One region of the Chryseobacterium sp. MEBOG06 genome, then DNA from elsewhere that is predicted to be linked to it. Evidence: riboswitches for the same ligand, from Rfam matches in the RefSeq annotation. Region 1 holds a riboswitch; the other holds the start of a gene.
What was found. Region 1 has a riboswitch for S-adenosylmethionine ahead of LF887_RS01385 (SusC/RagA family TonB-linked outer membrane protein). Riboswitches for the same ligand answer to the same signal wherever they lie in the genome.

Region 1 (8,587 bases):
AAGTGAGACAGCTGAAATCATTCAAAAGAATGAAAAAGCGTTTGCTTCATGCCGAAAAAATAAAACAGATTGAATTGTTGGAAAGACTTGAAAATCTGTTTTTAGATGTTCATCCCGGGAAAACATGGCAGGAAAGAGTCTATAATTTTAGTGTGTTCTTTTCAGACTATGGTTATTCGTGGCTTGAAAATTGTTTCGAAGAAATGGTGGTTCAAGATTCCAAACTAATAATTGTTGCCATTTAATTTTAAAGAAGTATTTTTGTAAATTATAATTATCGAATATGATAAAGAGGTTTTTTATTCTATCCAGTTTATTTATGGTTTTGGGAGTTTCAGCCCAGAAATCACATACGGTTGTACAAGGTGATAACCCTTACAACATTGCAAAAAAGTATGGAATAACTGTAGATGAATTGCTGAAGCTAAACCCAAAGCATAAAGATGGTAAGCTGGCTATTGGAGATGTTTTAACTGTAAAATCAGATAAAGCAGTTACTCCTGTAGTTACAAAAACAGTTGTTGCTGAAAAGGCAGCTCCCAGTACTTCCGTTGGTAAAATTGTTTTGCAGCCAAAACAAACGATCTACGGAATTACCAAGCAATACCGAATTTCTGAAACCGATCTGAGAAAACTGAATCCTGAATTGGATACTCATATGAAAATCGGGGATGAGATTACACTACCTCTTGCAAGTATCAAAAAATTCGGAGGCAGCCAGCAGCCTGTAGCAACAGAAAAACCTGTAGAGGTTCCCGTTGAGAAAGTTGTAGCAGCTACCCCTGCTGTAGAAGGAGAAACTTATGTGATCCAGGCTAAAGATAATTACTACAGAATTACAAAACAGTTTGGAATCAGCCAACAGGATCTTTACACTTTAAACCCAGGTTTGGAAGAGAAAGGATTAAAGCCTGGAGATTCCATCAGAATAAAAAAATCAAATACTGAGACCGTTACCCCTACTGATGTGCCTGCTGTAAATCCAAAAGCAAAAATGGATTCAGGAAGCGACAAATCATCTACTTCTTCCAATGTAGTTGTGGGGGATGATTACGTAACGTATACTGTTCAGCAGGGAGATACCGTTTTCTCTATTGTTAACAGATTTGGTATTTCAATCGATGAACTGATTGCTCTTAACCCGGACCTTTCACATGGTTTGAAAACCGGAATGGTTTTAAAAATCAAAAAGCAGGATCCGGCATATAGTAAGAAAAACGGAGATGCCTTAAGCGTAGTACTTATGCTACCATTTGGATATAGTACGAACGAAACACAGTACAGAGCAATGGCACTTGACTTCTTGACCGGTGCTAAACTTGCTATCGAAAGAAATGCAAGAGGCGGGCAAAAATTGGATATCAAGATTGTTGACTCTGGAAATGAAGCATCTTTCAAAAGTTCTTTAACCCAGATTAATCCCGATAATACAGATTTGATTATCGGTCCATTCTTCAAATCCAACGTCATAGACGTTCTGGACTTTACAAAAAATCAAAAAATCCCGGTTGTAGCACCATTTGCCAACACTCCGGAATTATATAACTATAATAATCTTATCATCGTTGAAACGAACAATCAGACCTATGCTGATAAGATCGTAGAAGAAGTAAAAGGAATCTATTCTAACCAGAAAATATATGTAGTGGCAGACGCTAAGAAAGAAAACGCCAATTACATCAAAGCTGGTCTTGAAAAAGCAGTGAAAAATGCTGATGTTGTAATCGTTAATTCTCCGGCTGATATTCAGCTGGACCAAAATATGATGACGGGACAGTCTGCACCGGTAATTGCCATTCTTGCGAATGATGACAATAACGCTGGAGATGCTTTTGCTACAAAAATAATTGCACTTTCGAAAGAAGTACAGGGTGTAAAAGCTTTCAGTATGTTCTATTCTCCGGTTTTCGAAAAGAGGGTAGATGATTTGAGCCAGGCAAGTTTGGTTTATCTGATGGATAGAAAAATCAATACTGATGGTAACTTTGAAAAAGAAATCTTGGCGGCATATAAGAGCAAATACTGCAAAACACCTCCTAAATATGCAATAGTAGGATTTGATGTAGTCAATGATATGCTGACCAGAGAAAATAAAAAAGGCGAAATCTTTAAGCAGATGAATAAAGTGCAGACTCAGCTTGCAACAAAATTTGAGTTTGTAAAATCAAAAGCTAACGGAGCTTATGTGAATACCGGTTACAGAGTAATTAGATTAGTACCTTAAATCATTTATAGCTTTTTCAAAGAATATTCTTAACATTATAGTTATATTTGCATAATATTTAATTCAATACATGAAAGCACTTGTATTTCCAGGGCAGGGTTCTCAGTTCGTAGGAATGGGAAAAGAACTGTATGATTCTAGAAAAGATATTAAAGATCTGATGGAATCTGCCAATGAAATTTTAGGTTTTGATATTCTTTCCATTATGTTTAGCGGAGAGGATGCTGATCTTAAAAAAACAGAGGTTACCCAGCCTTCAATATTTATACATTCAGTAGCAGCATTAAAAGCAGTAAACGGTTTAGGAGCTGAAATGGTAGCAGGACACTCTTTAGGGGAATTCTCTGCATTGGTAGCAAATGGCGTTCTATCTTTTGATGATGGACTGAAATTAGTATCCGAAAGAGCTAAGGCAATGCAGGAGGCTTGTGACGCAAATCCAAGTTCTATGGCCGCTATTTTAGGATTGGAAGATGCTAAAGTAGAAGAAATCTGTGCTCAGATTAGTGGAATCGTAGTTCCTGCTAACTATAACTGCCCGGGGCAATTGGTAATCTCAGGAGAAACACTGGCAGTAGAAGAGGCTTGTGCAAAATTGAAAGAAGCCGGAGCTAAAAGAGCACTATTATTACCTGTAAACGGAGCTTTCCATTCACCATTGATGCAGCCGGCACAAGAAAGACTGGCAGCAGCTATCGAGAAAACAAAGTTCAGAAAAGCAACTATTCCTGTATATCAGAATATCACCACTACAGCAGTAACCAATCCTGATGAGATCAAGCAGAATTTGATCGCTCAGCTTACAGGTCCCGTAAAATGGACGCAGTCTGTTCAGAATATGATTAAGGATGGTGGCTCAAACTTCATTGAAGTAGGACCGGGAAAAACCCTTCAGGGATTGATCAAAAAAATTGACGGATCAGTAGAAGTTGCTTCTGCAATCTAATAAAAAAATATGAACGCGATCTTTTCACCGGGCAAGCTTATGCTTACTTCAGAATATTTCGCAATCGACGGAGCTCTTGTCTTAGCGGTGCCAACCAAGCTGGGACAAGAGTTTTTTTTTGAAGAAAGAAACGATGAAAAATCCCTTATCTTCTGGGAAGCATATCATCAAAATACACTATGGTTAACGGCTGTCATCGATTACAAAGAATGGCAGATCCTGGAAACCAATATACCATCAAGCGCTGAATTTATTGTAAGGACATTAAAGAATGTTCAGCAGCTTTCTCACAGTAAATTCAAAAATAACTTTAGTTACCATTTAAGAACAAACCTGCAGTTTCCTGCAGACTACGGTTTTGGAAGCAGTTCTACTTTAATGAACAATCTTTCTGAGTGGGCAGATATTGATCCCTTCCACCTTAATACTATAAGCCTTGGAGGGAGTGGATATGATATTGCCGTTGCAAAAGAAAAATCAGCAGTGCTTTTCCGTAATAAACCTGAAATAAAATACGAGAAGATAGATTTTAACCCTTCCTTTAAAAATGAACTGATTTTTATTCATTTAAATCAGAAGCAGGATAGCAGAGAAGGAATTAACTTTTACAAGTCAAAAAAGAAGTCTCCGGAATTGATTGCCGAATTTTCAGATATCACAAAGAAAATTTTGTTATGCAATGAATTGGAAAGTTTTTCTGAATTAATTTTGATTCATGAGCGAAAAATTGCTGATTTTCTTGATATTTCCACAGTTAAAGAAAAGGTATTTCCTGATTGCCCGTCTTTTGTCAAAAGTTTGGGTGCATGGGGTGGCGATTTTGTAATGAGTGCCAAATTTGGGGGCTATAAAGACTATTTTTTGGAGAAAGGTTTTGCAACTATTTTTGAATGGAAAAATATAATTGATTTATAATCAATATTTTACAGCCCTGTTTTTTTATTTGTCATTCTGACTTATATCAGTATATTTAAACCACCTTTAACAAATAATTAATATTATTTTTGTTGAAGTCAATAAAGAAATAGAAAATATAAGTAAAATGAAAAACACTAAAATCATCCAGGATTTAGAGAAATTAGGGATTAAAGGAAACTATGAAGTAGTGTATAACCCTTCTTACGAAGAATTGTACCAGGCTGAAGTTTCTCCTGAAAATCAAGGATTTGAGAAAGCTGAGCTTACAGAATCTGGCGCGGTATCAGTAAAAACAGGAATTTTCACAGGTCGTTCACCTAAAGACAGATATATTGTTCAGGATGATGTTACAAGAGATACAATTTTCTGGGATGGTAAAGTAAACTTACCTACCACAGCGGAAATTTTCGGGTCTTGTAAAGAACTAGTGCTGAATCAGCTTGCTGAAGCTAAGAAAATTTATGTTGTAGATGCTTTCTGTGGAACCAATGCAGATACAAGACTTAAAGTAAGATTTATTGTTGAAGTAGCATGGCAGGCACATTTTGTGACTAATATGTTTATTCGCCCTTCTCATTATGAGCTTGAAAACTTTGGTGAGCCGGATTTCACAGTAATCAACGGGTCTAAAACTATCAACCCGAACTGGGAAGCTCAGGGGTTGAATTCCGAAAACTTTATCATGTTTAACCTTACTGAAAAACTACAGATTATTGGTGGTACCTGGTATGGAGGTGAAATGAAGAAAGGAATGTTTGCAATGATGAACTATTACCTTCCGTTAAAAGGTATGGCCTCAATGCACTGCTCTGCAAACGTTGGAGAAAAAGGAGATGTAGCTTTATTCTTTGGTCTTTCCGGAACAGGAAAAACTACTTTATCTGCAGATCCTAAAAGATACCTTATCGGTGATGACGAACACGGATGGGATAATAACGGAGTATTCAACTATGAAGGAGGATGCTACGCTAAAGTAATTGATTTATCAGAAGAAAAAGAACCGGATATCTTCAGAGCCATCAAAAGAGATGCACTTCTTGAAAACGTTGTTGTTAACAATGGAGTAGCAGATTATACAGACGGTTCAATCACGGAAAATACAAGGGTTTCTTATCCTATTTATCATATCAATAAAATTGTACTGCCTTCTAAAGCAGGTCATGCTAAGAAGATTGTTTACCTTTCAGCAGATGCATTCGGAGTACTTCCTCCGGTTTCTATCCTTAATGAAGATCAGGCACAGTATCACTTCCTTTGTGGCTATACGTCTAAATTAGCGGGTACTGAAAGAGGGATTACTGAACCTCAGCCATCTTTCTCACCTGCATTTGGAGAAGCTTTCCTTACACTACACCCAACAATGTATTCTAAAACATTGATCGGTAAAATGCAGGAGCACGGAGCTAAAGCATATTTAGTAAATACAGGTTGGAACGGAACGGGTAAGAGAATTTCGCTGAAAGATACAAGAGCAATTATTGATACAATCATTGATGGTTCTATTGATAATGCTCCTAAAACTCAGGTTCCGATTATGAATCTTGAAATTCCTACTGAACTTCCAAACGTTTCTGCAGGTATTTTAGATCCTAGAGATACTTATGAGATGGCTTCAGAGTGGGAAGAAAAAGCTAGAGATCTGGCTTCAAGATATATCAAGAACTTTGAGCAGTACTGTGATACTGAGGCAGGAAGAAAATTGATCGCTTCAGGACCTCAATTGCAGGAACAGACTACTTAATAAAATTCCTTATAATACATACAAAAGCCTCATCACTGATGAGGCTTTTTTAATATTTCTGGCAATGTTCAATCAGTTTGTTCTGGTCATCCAGTTTTTTTATTGTTGATTTGATTGATTCTTCACTCAGGTTTTTGATGATGATAAAATGGCTGGCGGAGAAATAATAATCATTGTCCAGGATCTCATCTACATATTTCGGAGTGGTAAAAGTCAACCAATATTTTTCTTTATCTGTGAACTCTATGGTCACTTCTATCTCATCAGATTCAGCGTTGTCTATCTTGTCATCAATATGGATAGAAAGAATTTCAGGTTCTTTATTAAGACTAAAGTAGTATTTTGAATACCACTTCAATTTATTTTCATCATTAAAAACCCTAATATTCTCATCATTTATTTTCTGAATAACATAGGATTTTCTTTTTGTTAATTGATTAGAATAGACGCCGACAGAATTACAGAAAATTTCATCTTTTACTTTCATGGATTATTGTATTACTGATACATAAATATCTGAGTAGACTCTTGCTAAAATGAACTCTATAAATTATTGCAGACTTAATAAAGCCAGCCTGTACCCATCCATTCCAAATCCTGATAATACAGAATCTGTGCAGGCTGCCGTTACAGATTTCTGTCTGAATTCTTCTCTTTTGTAAATATTGCTGATGTGAACTTCTACTTTACGCTTTTGAATATTCTTTAAACAATCTGCTATAGCATATGAATAGTGAGTGAAAGCACCGGGATTGATAACAACCGCTTCAAAATCATCTTCCTGAAGCCTGTTGATAAGCTCGCCCTCAATATTGGATTGATAATATTTCAATTCATGAGAAGGAAATTCTGATTTTAGATTTTCCAAGTAGCTTTCCATAGAAACTGTTCCGTAGATTTCCGGTTCTCTGGTTCCTAAAAGATTAAGATTAGGTCCATTTATAATTAAAACTTTCATTCTATAAAATTAAAAAGTTTTTTCAATTAAAGATTAAAAATTTCTTATAAGCTTCATTTTTATTTCTTGAAATATTAATAATGATATTTATCATATTTATTAAAATCGTAATTCGTTAAATGTTCTGTTTTAGTGAGTTTTATAAAATCTTATGTTAATTTTTGAAAAATTATCATGAAAATTTAATAAGTCTACTTGTTTTGTAGACTAAAAGTTTATAGCTTTGCAACCATATTTCGATCGGCTTATAAAGAAAGATGGAGGGAACTGACCCTGCGAAATCTTGACAACCTGCTATACGTAAGGTGTTACATTCAGCCTATAAAGGAAAAATAAGCATTTGGTTTATCGTATTTATCGATGCCCTTTGCTGTCTTTTCTGCAAGGGGTTAATTTTTAATATTTGATAAACAAAATTGATTATGATTAATAAAACTTTATTTAATTCTAAAATTTGGATACCGCCAGTAGCTGTATTTTTCTTAGGAATTGCAAGTGTAAGCGGGCAGACTTCCAGGTTGAAAAAAGATACGCTCCGTGAAAAGGAGATTGATGAAGTAGTTGTAGTAGCATACGGAAAGGCTAAAAGAAACAGCTATACAGGTTCAGTAGCAACTATTTCCAGTGATAAAATTAACAATAGACCTGTAACCAATATTACCAAAGCTCTGGAAGGACAGGTAGCGGGGGTTCAGGCAACAAGTGCTTCAGGGCAGCCAGGGGCTATTTCTACAATCAGAATCAGAGGAATTGGATCAATCAGTGCTTCCAGTGATCCACTTTATGTAGTGGATGGAATTCCTTTTGATGGAAACCTAAACTCTATAAGTCCAAGTGATATTGAATCCATAAGTGTTTTAAAAGATGCTACAGCAAGTGCTTTGTACGGATCCAGAGGAGCAAACGGAATCATTATCATTACTACGAAATCCGGGAAAAAAGGCGAAGCTAAAATTAACTTTAATATAAGCCAGGGGTTCTCCGGAAGAGCAGTAAAAGATTATGAGCAGGTGAATACGGATCAGTATTTTCAATTATACTGGGAAGCTTTGAGAAACGGATATCAATCCGGTAAAATATCTTCACAGCAGGCCGGCCAGATGGCAACTGATAATCTTGTTTCAACCCTTGGGATTAACCCTTACGGAGCAAGTTATCCGAAACCGGTAGGGACGGACGGGAAACTTTTGCCGGGAGCATCACCTCTATGGAATGATAACTGGAGAGATATACTGCAAAGAGTAGCTTCCAGAAACCAGGTAGATCTGGATATTAGCGGTGGAAGTGAAAAAAGCAATTATTTCTTTTCCCTCGGATATCTGGATGATAAAGGAATGGCTATTGAATCAGGATTTAAAAGGTATAATACAAGATTAAAGATTAATTCTGAAGTGAAAAAATGGCTGAATGTTGGGGTGAACTTAAGTTACACAAACAGTGTTCAGCAGGCTCCTACCTCTTCAGATTCCAAGGCAAGTAATATTATCAATGCGGCACGGTTCATTCCTTCATTCTATCCTTATTATGAAAGAAATGCAGATGGTTCATATGTTGTAGATGCAGCGGGAAACAGAATTTATGATTTTGGAAAATACAGACCAACCAATGCTCTTCAGAATCAGAATGCTGCAGCAACTTTACCGTTGGATAAAAACGAAAATCAGGAAGATAATTTTTCTGGTAAAGGATTCCTTGATTTTACATTCTTACCTGAGCTAAAGTTCAAGACCAGTTTTTCTGTTGATCTGGTTAATTATAATGGACATTATTACTCAAACCCGCTTCTTGGACAGGGAGCTG
Region 2 (8,587 bases), 160 kb from region 1:
TTCATATACCTGGTAATATTGAGCCAGTTCCATCGCAATTCGCATCATATTTAATGCATACATTGCCATCCAGCTTGTTCCGTCAGCCTGTTCAAGATGCTGTCCGTCTTTTAACTCCATATTCCGGTCAAAAGCACCGATGTTATCAAGCCCGAGGAAACCGCCTCCGAAAATATTTTTACCGTTCTTATCCTTACGATTCACCCACCAGGTAAAATTAAGAAGAAGCTTCTGGAAAACTTTCTCTAAGAATAATAAATCAGGTTTACCATTGTTTTTTTCATCAATTTTAAAAACACGGAAGCAGGACCATGCATGTACCGGAGGATTCACATCACTCATATTCCATTCATACGCCGGCAGCTGTCCGTTAGGATGCATATACCATTCTTTAGTCAGTAATAAAAGCTGCCCTTTGGCAAACTCTGCATCAATAATAGAAAAAGGAACACAGTGAAATGCCAGGTCCCACGTAGCATACCAGGGATATTCCCATTTGTCAGGCATGGAAATAATATCCTTATTGTGAAGATGATTCCATTCCGTATTTCTTACATAGTCATTAAAATTCCTTGGAGCCTCAAAATTTGGATCCCCTTTCAGCCACTTTCCGACATTATAGTGATAGAATTGTTTATTCCAAAGAAGTCCGGCAAAAGCCTGTCTTTGTACATTCTTCTCATCTTCGTTTACAGTATCATACTGAACCTCGGTGTAAAAATCTTCAGCTTCCGTTTTTCTGATCTCGAAGATTTCATCAAACCCAGCAAAAGGTTCATTTGTTTCGACTGGACATAATCTGAATTCAAAAACTTTAGACTGGCCTGCCTCAATCATTTCATCAATCAGAAAAGAAGCTTTACTTCCTCTTTTTTCCGGATTTACCGTATTGGTCTGATGAATAAGAAAATTATTGATTCCATCTTTGAAATAACTATTTTCAGCCAAAGGAGCTCCATAAAGCTTTGAAGTATTGGTCTCATTCTCACAAAATACACTTTGTGCATTTCCATTCTTCGAGTATATTTTTTTGATTGAAATACTGTCATGCCCAATATTAATGCTTCCGTCATGAGAATCCGCATTCAGTGCTCCCTTATAAGTATTGTAGCCCCATTTCCAGTTATTTCTGAACCAGGCGGTCGGTATTACGACAATGGGTGCATCATGCTGGCTTCTGTTGCAGATAGTAACTCTGGCCAGAATATCGTTGTGATCTGCTTTACAGTATTCAATAAAAATATCAAAATACTCATCATTATCAAAAATTCCTGTGTCAAAAATCTCATACTCCGGGTCTTTCTTGCTACGCCTTCCATTTTCTGTAACAAGATCATCATAAGGAAACTCTCCGATAGGGTACTTGTACACCATTTTCATATAGCTATGAGTGGGAGTGTTATCCAGATAATAAAAAATCTCCTTAATATCTTCACCGTGATTCCCCTGTGGATTGCTCAATCCAAAGAAGCGTTCTTTTACAATTTTGTCCCTCTTATTCCAGAATGAAAAAGCAAAGCAGAAAAGCTGTTTAACATCAGAAATTCCTGCAATACCTTCCTCGCCCCATCGGTAAGCGTAGCTCTCCGCATTATTGTGATTGGTATGGTTCCATGCATTTCCGTTGGTACTGTAGTCTTCACGTACATTGCCCCATTGCCGGTTGCTTACATAAGGTCCCCAGTTTTTCCATTTGGTATCTTGCAATCTTTCCTTTTCGGCAGTCATATATCATCATTTTTCCATACGAAGTTAGTTTTTTTGAAAAATAATTCCAATTCCTTTTATCTGAATAATTATTAATATTGCTTTGAAACACTTGTGTTTAAAGGCTTTTAAAAATATTAAATTATTTTTTTTTTGAAATTAAAAGAAAATAGCTACCTTTGCACCATTCGTTCATTCAAATATTGAAAATGTTATCAAGAAAGGTTGAGGGATTAGACCCTATGAAACCTTAGCAACCCTTTGTGCAAGCAAAGAAGGTGCTACGTTCTACCAAATAATTTTGGACAGATAACTTACTGAAGTTCTTTTCAGCCATTTCCTGTGGCATTTTCAATTGTATTAAAATAATAGAATTGAAAACAGAACTAAACTATATTAATCTTTCGTATCAAACGAATTCCAAAAAGGAATATCATATCTCGTTAAGCTATCAGCTTTTCGGGAAAGACCTGTTTACAGCTCCCATCATCCTGATCAATCATGCCCTTACCGGAAACTCTGCAGTTTCAGGTGAAAAAGGCTGGTGGCAGCAGTTGGTAGGCGAAAACCAGATCGTTGATACCAATAAATACACAGTTCTTTGTTTTAATATACCCGGAAACGGTTACGATAACTTTTTAATTGAAGATTATGAAGATTTCACCCCTTCAGATATAGCCGGTCTATTTCTGAAAGGTCTTGAAGCTTTAAAGATCAAAAACTTATATGCCATTATTGGAGGCTCTCTGGGAGGAGGCATTGCATGGGAAATGCTTGCAAAACAACCTGCACTTGCAGATATTTTTATCCCTATAGCTTGTGATTACAAAACTCACGACTGGCTTCATGCCCAATGTATGGTTCAGAAATTTTTATTGAATGATAAAGATGAACCTTTACAAAAGGCAAGAATCCATGCCATGTTATGCTACAGAACTCCACAATCGCTCAATGATAGATTTCAAAATAAATACAATCAGGAGAAACAGCGCTTAGAATCCGAAGACTGGCTGGTTTATCACGGTAATGCGCTAAACGAAAGATTTAGTTTAAAAGCATACAGGCTGATGAATCATCTTTTGATGAATATTAACGCAAATGAAGCCGCTCTGGAGAAGATAGAAGCACGAATGCACATGATCTCCGTAGATACAGACTTATTCTTTCCAGCCTCTGAAATCCGAATGTGCTTTGAAAAGCTGAAAGAGAAAAATAAGAATGTCTCTTATCATGAGATCCAATCAATACACGGGCACGATGCCTTCCTAATGGAATATCAACAATTAAATAATATCATAAAAAACATTTTATACAGTAATGAAAAAGGTTAACGAAATAAAGTTTTTAAAGAACAGATCAATCATCAAATTTGAAGGAGAAGATTTCTCAGGCGAAATCGGAATTGACGGGCGTATTTTTAAAGCGCTTACTTTAGCGCGTATCAGTGTAGGAGTAATTTCCCAGCAAGCGATAGAAAACGGAATCTCAATATTGGTTCAGGAAGTGGATGCGGAAAAAGCAGTAGCTTGTCTTATTGACGAATTCGAATCAGAAAGAAAATCAGGAAAAGTATCACAGATTTATAGCATCAACAATGTTTCTGTAATAGGTTTCGTCGCAGAAGATTTTAATAAAGTTCTTGCAGAATTGGCCAGAAATAATGTCTTTCCGTTGCTGTTAAACCAGATAGCAGGGGAAAACAGAGTCAATATAGTTGTTACCTCTTCACAAGATGAAAAAACTAAAAATATTATAGAATCTGAAATTTTCAAAAAGCCTAAAACCGTTCATTTGGCTATTATTGGCCATGGAAATGTAGGGAAAACTTTGATCAATCAGGTATTAGAATCTTCTGATGAGATCAAAAGACGTAAAAATATAGACCTTAAGGTAGTGGCTGTAGCTAACTCCAGAAAAATAGCATTCAACAAAAAAGGATTTGAATCTAACTGGAGTGATGAGGTGCTTACAGCAGAACATCCGTCAAAAGTTGAAGAGCTGATTAATTTCTCCAACGAAAATCAACTGGAAAACCTGATCGTTGTTGACAATACAGCAAGTAAAGATTTTGTCAAAAACTACCATACGCTGGCAGAAAACGGCTTTGACCTTGTTTCTTCCAATAAAATTTTCAATACACTGCCTATCGAAGAATACCGCAAGTTGAGATATACTTTGAATAAAAAGAACAGACGTTACCTCTATGAAACCAATGTAGGAGCAGGTCTTCCATTAATTGATACAATCAAATTATTACACCTTTCAGGAGAAAATATTACAAGAATTAAAGGAGTTTTCTCTGGAACATTGAGCTATGTTTTCAATAATTTTTCTTTGAGAAACGATAAATTTTCAACCATTATCAATGAAGCGTTAGAAAAAGGCTATACCGAACCGGATCCAAGAGAAGATTTATCAGGAAATGATGTGGCAAGAAAATTATTGATCCTGGCAAGAGAATTAGACTTAATCAATGAATTCTCAGATATTAATATCCAGAACCTTGTTCCTGAAAGCTTACTTGAAGTTTCAAAATCAGAGTTCCTTACAAGGCTGGAAGAATTAGACGAAGAATATCAAAAAATCAAAGAAAATCAGGAGCCGGGTCATGTATTGAGATATGTAGGTGATTTGCATGGTGATCTTCAGAAAGAGAAAGGAGAATTGGATGTAAAATTGATTTCTGTTCCTGCAACTTCAGCATTAGGACAATTGAAAGGTTCAGATTCCATCTTTGAAATTTATACAGAAAGCTACGGTGAAAACCCAATCGTTATCATGGGAGCCGGAGCTGGAGCACTGGTAACAGCAAGAGGTGTTTTTGGAGATATTTTAAGACTAAGTGAAACGAAATAATATTAAGGCAACAGTATAATAATGTAGCAGTTTACCAATGATGATCATTCTAAGCAAAAGCGAAGAATCTCATGGTTACACTGCTGCATTGGTCAATTAATTAAAACTATATGGAAAATTTTGAAACATCAGCAATAAGAACGCAGACAGAAAGAACTCAGTTTGATGAGCACTCCACACCATTATATCTTACATCCAGCTTTATCTTTCAGGATGCAGAAGATATGAGAGCCAGCTTTGCCGAAGAAAAATCTAAAAACCTGTACAGCCGGTTTTCCAATCCTAATGTAACAGAGTTTACAGAGAAAATTGCAAAAATGGAAGGTGCAGAGGCTGGTTATGCATTTGCAACCGGAATGGCAGCAATTTATTCTACATTTGCTGCATTATTAAATGCCGGAGATCATATTGTAAGCTGCCAGTCGGTTTTCGGGTCTACTCATACTTTATTCACAAAGTATTTCCCGAAATGGAATATTGAAACCACTTATTTCAAAGCAGAAGATGCACAGAATGTAGAACAGTATATTAAACCGAATACAAAAATTTTATACCTTGAAACTCCTACCAATCCCGCTATTGAAATTCTGGATCTTGAGTTTTTCGGACAGATTGCGAAAAAACATAATCTTATTTTTATTGTAGATAACTGTTTTGCAACACCTTATCTTCAACAGCCAATCAAATATGGTGCAGATGTTGTGGTACATTCTGCAACGAAGCTGATTGACGGGCAAGGAAGAGTTCTGGGAGGAATAGCAGTAGGAAAAGAAGACCTGATCAGGGAAATTTATCTATTTGCAAGAAATACAGGACCTGCATTATCTCCTTTTAATGCCTGGGTATTATCAAAAAGTTTGGAAACGTTGGCAATCCGTGTAGAAAAGCATTGTGAAAATGCGTTGAAGGTAGCTGAGTTTTTAGAGAGCCATCCGAATGTAGAACTTGTAAAATATCCATTCCTGAAATCTCATCCAAGTTATGAAGTAGCCAAAAAGCAGATGAAGCTTGGAGGAAATATTGTTGCCTTTGAAATCAAAGGTGGAATAGAAGGTGGTAGAAACTTTCTGGATAAGATACAAATGTGTTCACTTTCTGCCAATTTAGGTGATACAAGAACGATCGTTACGCACCCGGCGTCCACTACCCATTCCAAACTTTCAGATGAAGAAAGAAATGAAGTAGGTATTACTGCAGGACTTGTACGTTGTTCAGTAGGATTGGAAAATGTGGATGATATCATTGCAGACCTTAAACAGGCTTTAGATTAATTCAGGAGAAACGGGCTTTGTCCCGTTTTGATGATCAAAATATCCAACGGCTTTAGCCAAAATAGATAAAAAATGAAAAATTCAGAACCATTATATAAAGCTTTAACGGAAAGAATTTTAATCCTCGACGGCGCAATGGGGACAATGCTTCAGCGTTATAAATTTGAAGAAGAAGACTACCGAGGAGAACGTTTCAAAGACTGGGAACATCCTGTAAAAGGAAACAATGACCTGCTTTCTCTGACACAGCCTTACGCAATAGAAGAAGTTCACAAAAAATATCTGGAAGCAGGAGCTGATATCATTGAGACCAATACGTTTTCAGGAACAACAATTGCCATGGCAGACTATCACATGGAGGATCTCGTGTATGAACTGAACTATGAGTCCGCAAAAATTGCCAGAAAAGCTTGTGATGAATACACTGCGAAAAATCCGGATAAACCGAGATTTGTTGCCGGATCTATCGGTCCAACCAACAGAACGGCAAGTTTAAGCCCTGATGTGAATGATCCGGGCTATAGAGCCATCACTTTTGAAGAATTGCGGGTAGCTTATAGACAACAATGTGAAGCTTTGCTGGATGGAGGATCAGATATTCTTTTGGTAGAGACCATTTTTGACACACTGAATGCTAAGGCAGCTTTGTTTGCCATTGACGAATTGCAGGAAGAAAGAGGTATTGAAATTCCCATTATGGTGTCCGGAACGATTACCGATGCATCAGGAAGAACCTTGAGCGGTCAGACTGCTGAGGCATTTTTGATCTCTGTATCCCACCTGAATTTGCTAAGTGTAGGATTCAACTGTGCATTAGGAGCAGATCAGCTTACTCCTTATCTCGAAACATTGGCTCATAACTCAGAATTCTATATTTCAGCTTATCCTAACGCAGGTCTGCCAAATGCTTTTGGAAAGTATGATGAAACACCGGAAGATATGGCAAGACAGATTAAAGAATATACAGAAAAAGGATTGATTAATATTATCGGAGGATGTTGTGGTACTACACCGGAACATATAAAAGCGATTGCTGATTTGGTAGAAAATTATCCACCAAGAAAATTGAAGGAATTTTAGTTATTTGATAGATTTTTTTAATTAAAATCAATAATGTCCGCTGAATTATAAATATTAACTTTAAATAAATCATAAAATCTATTCAGATGGAAAAGCCGGTTTATTTAAAAGATTCAGATGATGCCCGATTGTTTAATGAACTCAGAAAGAAAGTGAACCAAAGGGTACAAGCAATTCCTGAGAACAGGGATATCTACATTCAGATCAAAGCTATTATACTGCCGCTGATCTATGTGAGTTTATACTTCGTTGCTGTTCTTAATGCTGAAAAGCATTGGATTTATATTCTTAGTTTTATTGCAATGGGAATTTTTTTGGTTTTGATTTATTTAAACCTGATTCATGAAGCCGCCCATCATAATATATACAAAAGTAGAAGGTTGAATGAGATGGTATTGCACATTTTTGATTTTGTGGGAGCCAATTCCTATATCTGGAAAAAAAGACATATAGCAAGCCATCATGCTTATCCCAATGTAGATGGATGGGATACAGATATTGAACAGAGCGGGCTGCTTTTAATAGTTCCATGGATAAAAGCTAAAGGGATTCAGAAATATCAGGATAAGTTCTTCTTTTTAGTATATCCGTTGTATTTATTCAACTGGATGTTTATAAGAGACTTTAGAGACTTTTTTGATAAGGAAAGAGTGATTTTGAAAACCCAGGGAAGAATACCTGTTAGAGAAAAAGTAAAAATGATCAGTTATAAGTTATTCTACTTTTTTTATCAGATTGTGATTCCTGTTGTGTTCTTTAAAGTATCCGTTGGTCTGGCACTGGGAGCATGGTTTTTACAGGTAATCTCAGCAAGTATTTTTGCTTTGTTTGTTTTATTACCCTTGCATCCGCTTCCTGATAATGCTTTTCCAAGACTGGATCAGAAAAACGGACTTCCGTTTAGTTGGCTTCGCCATCAGCTGGAAGTGACTAATGATTTAAAAGAAAATAACTGGCTGGTAAGAAACGTATTGGGGAATTTTAATTTTCATGTTGCCCATCATCTGTTTCCGAACTACAGCTATATGTATTACAATGAGATCACAGAAGAGATTGAAGGCTTTGCCAGAGAACATGGTTTAGCTTATAAAAGATTTCCACTGTTTGCCGCTTTAGGTAAGCATAGAGATTTATTAAGGAAGAATGCAAATAACGCCTACTATATTTTAGAAGAATAAAATCGATGAAGTATTTAAGATTATCAGGCCTTGAGCCTCTTATCATAACCCCGGAAAGTAATTTCATCAATGTTGGTGAAAGAACCAATGTTGCCGGGTCCAAAAAATTTTTAAGACTTATAAAAGAGGAGAAATTCTCTGAAGCATTAGATATTGCCCGCCATCAGGTAGAAGGAGGAGCCCAGATTCTGGACGTTAACTTTGATGATGGACTGATTGACGGAAAAGCGTCAATGATTAAATTTCTGAACTTAATCGCTTCAGAACCGGATATCTCCAGAATCCCGATCATGGTAGACTCCTCCAAATGGGAAATCTTAGAGGCAGGTCTGCAGGTTGCCCAGGGAAAATGTGTGGTAAACTCAATCAGTCTGAAAGAAGGGGAAGAAGAATTTATCAAACATGCCAAAGCCATTAAGAGATATGGTGCCGCTGTAATTGTAATGGCATTTGATGAGGTTGGACAGGCAGATAATCTTGAAAGGAGAAAAGAAA

Region 2: another riboswitch for S-adenosylmethionine. It lies ahead of LF887_RS02200 (alpha/beta fold hydrolase); the one in region 1 lies ahead of LF887_RS01385 (SusC/RagA family TonB-linked outer membrane protein).

The regions. Positions count from the first base shown of each region.
Region 1 is NZ_CP084580.1:313,036-321,622, forward strand. It holds gene bshC (bacillithiol biosynthesis cysteine-adding enzyme BshC) at 1-245, shown strand, start outside; gene LF887_RS01355 (LysM peptidoglycan-binding domain-containing protein) at 284-2,224, shown strand; gene fabD (ACP S-malonyltransferase) at 2,295-3,170, shown strand; gene LF887_RS01365 (GYDIA family GHMP kinase) at 3,180-4,085, shown strand; gene pckA (phosphoenolpyruvate carboxykinase (ATP)) at 4,213-5,829, shown strand; gene LF887_RS01375 (hypothetical protein) at 5,879-6,316, opposite strand; gene LF887_RS01380 (type II 3-dehydroquinate dehydratase) at 6,380-6,787, opposite strand; SAM riboswitch class I at 7,030-7,126, shown strand; gene LF887_RS01385 (SusC/RagA family TonB-linked outer membrane protein) at 7,210-8,587, shown strand, end outside.
Region 2 is NZ_CP084580.1:476,455-485,041, forward strand. It holds gene LF887_RS02195 (MGH1-like glycoside hydrolase domain-containing protein) at 1-1,728, opposite strand, end outside; SAM riboswitch class I at 1,917-2,023, shown strand; gene LF887_RS02200 (alpha/beta fold hydrolase) at 2,082-3,038, shown strand; gene LF887_RS02205 (ACT domain-containing protein) at 3,025-4,563, shown strand; gene LF887_RS02210 (O-succinylhomoserine sulfhydrylase) at 4,674-5,834, shown strand; gene LF887_RS02215 (homocysteine S-methyltransferase family protein) at 5,907-6,914, shown strand; gene LF887_RS02220 (fatty acid desaturase family protein) at 7,001-8,092, shown strand; gene metH (methionine synthase) at 8,098-8,587, shown strand, end outside.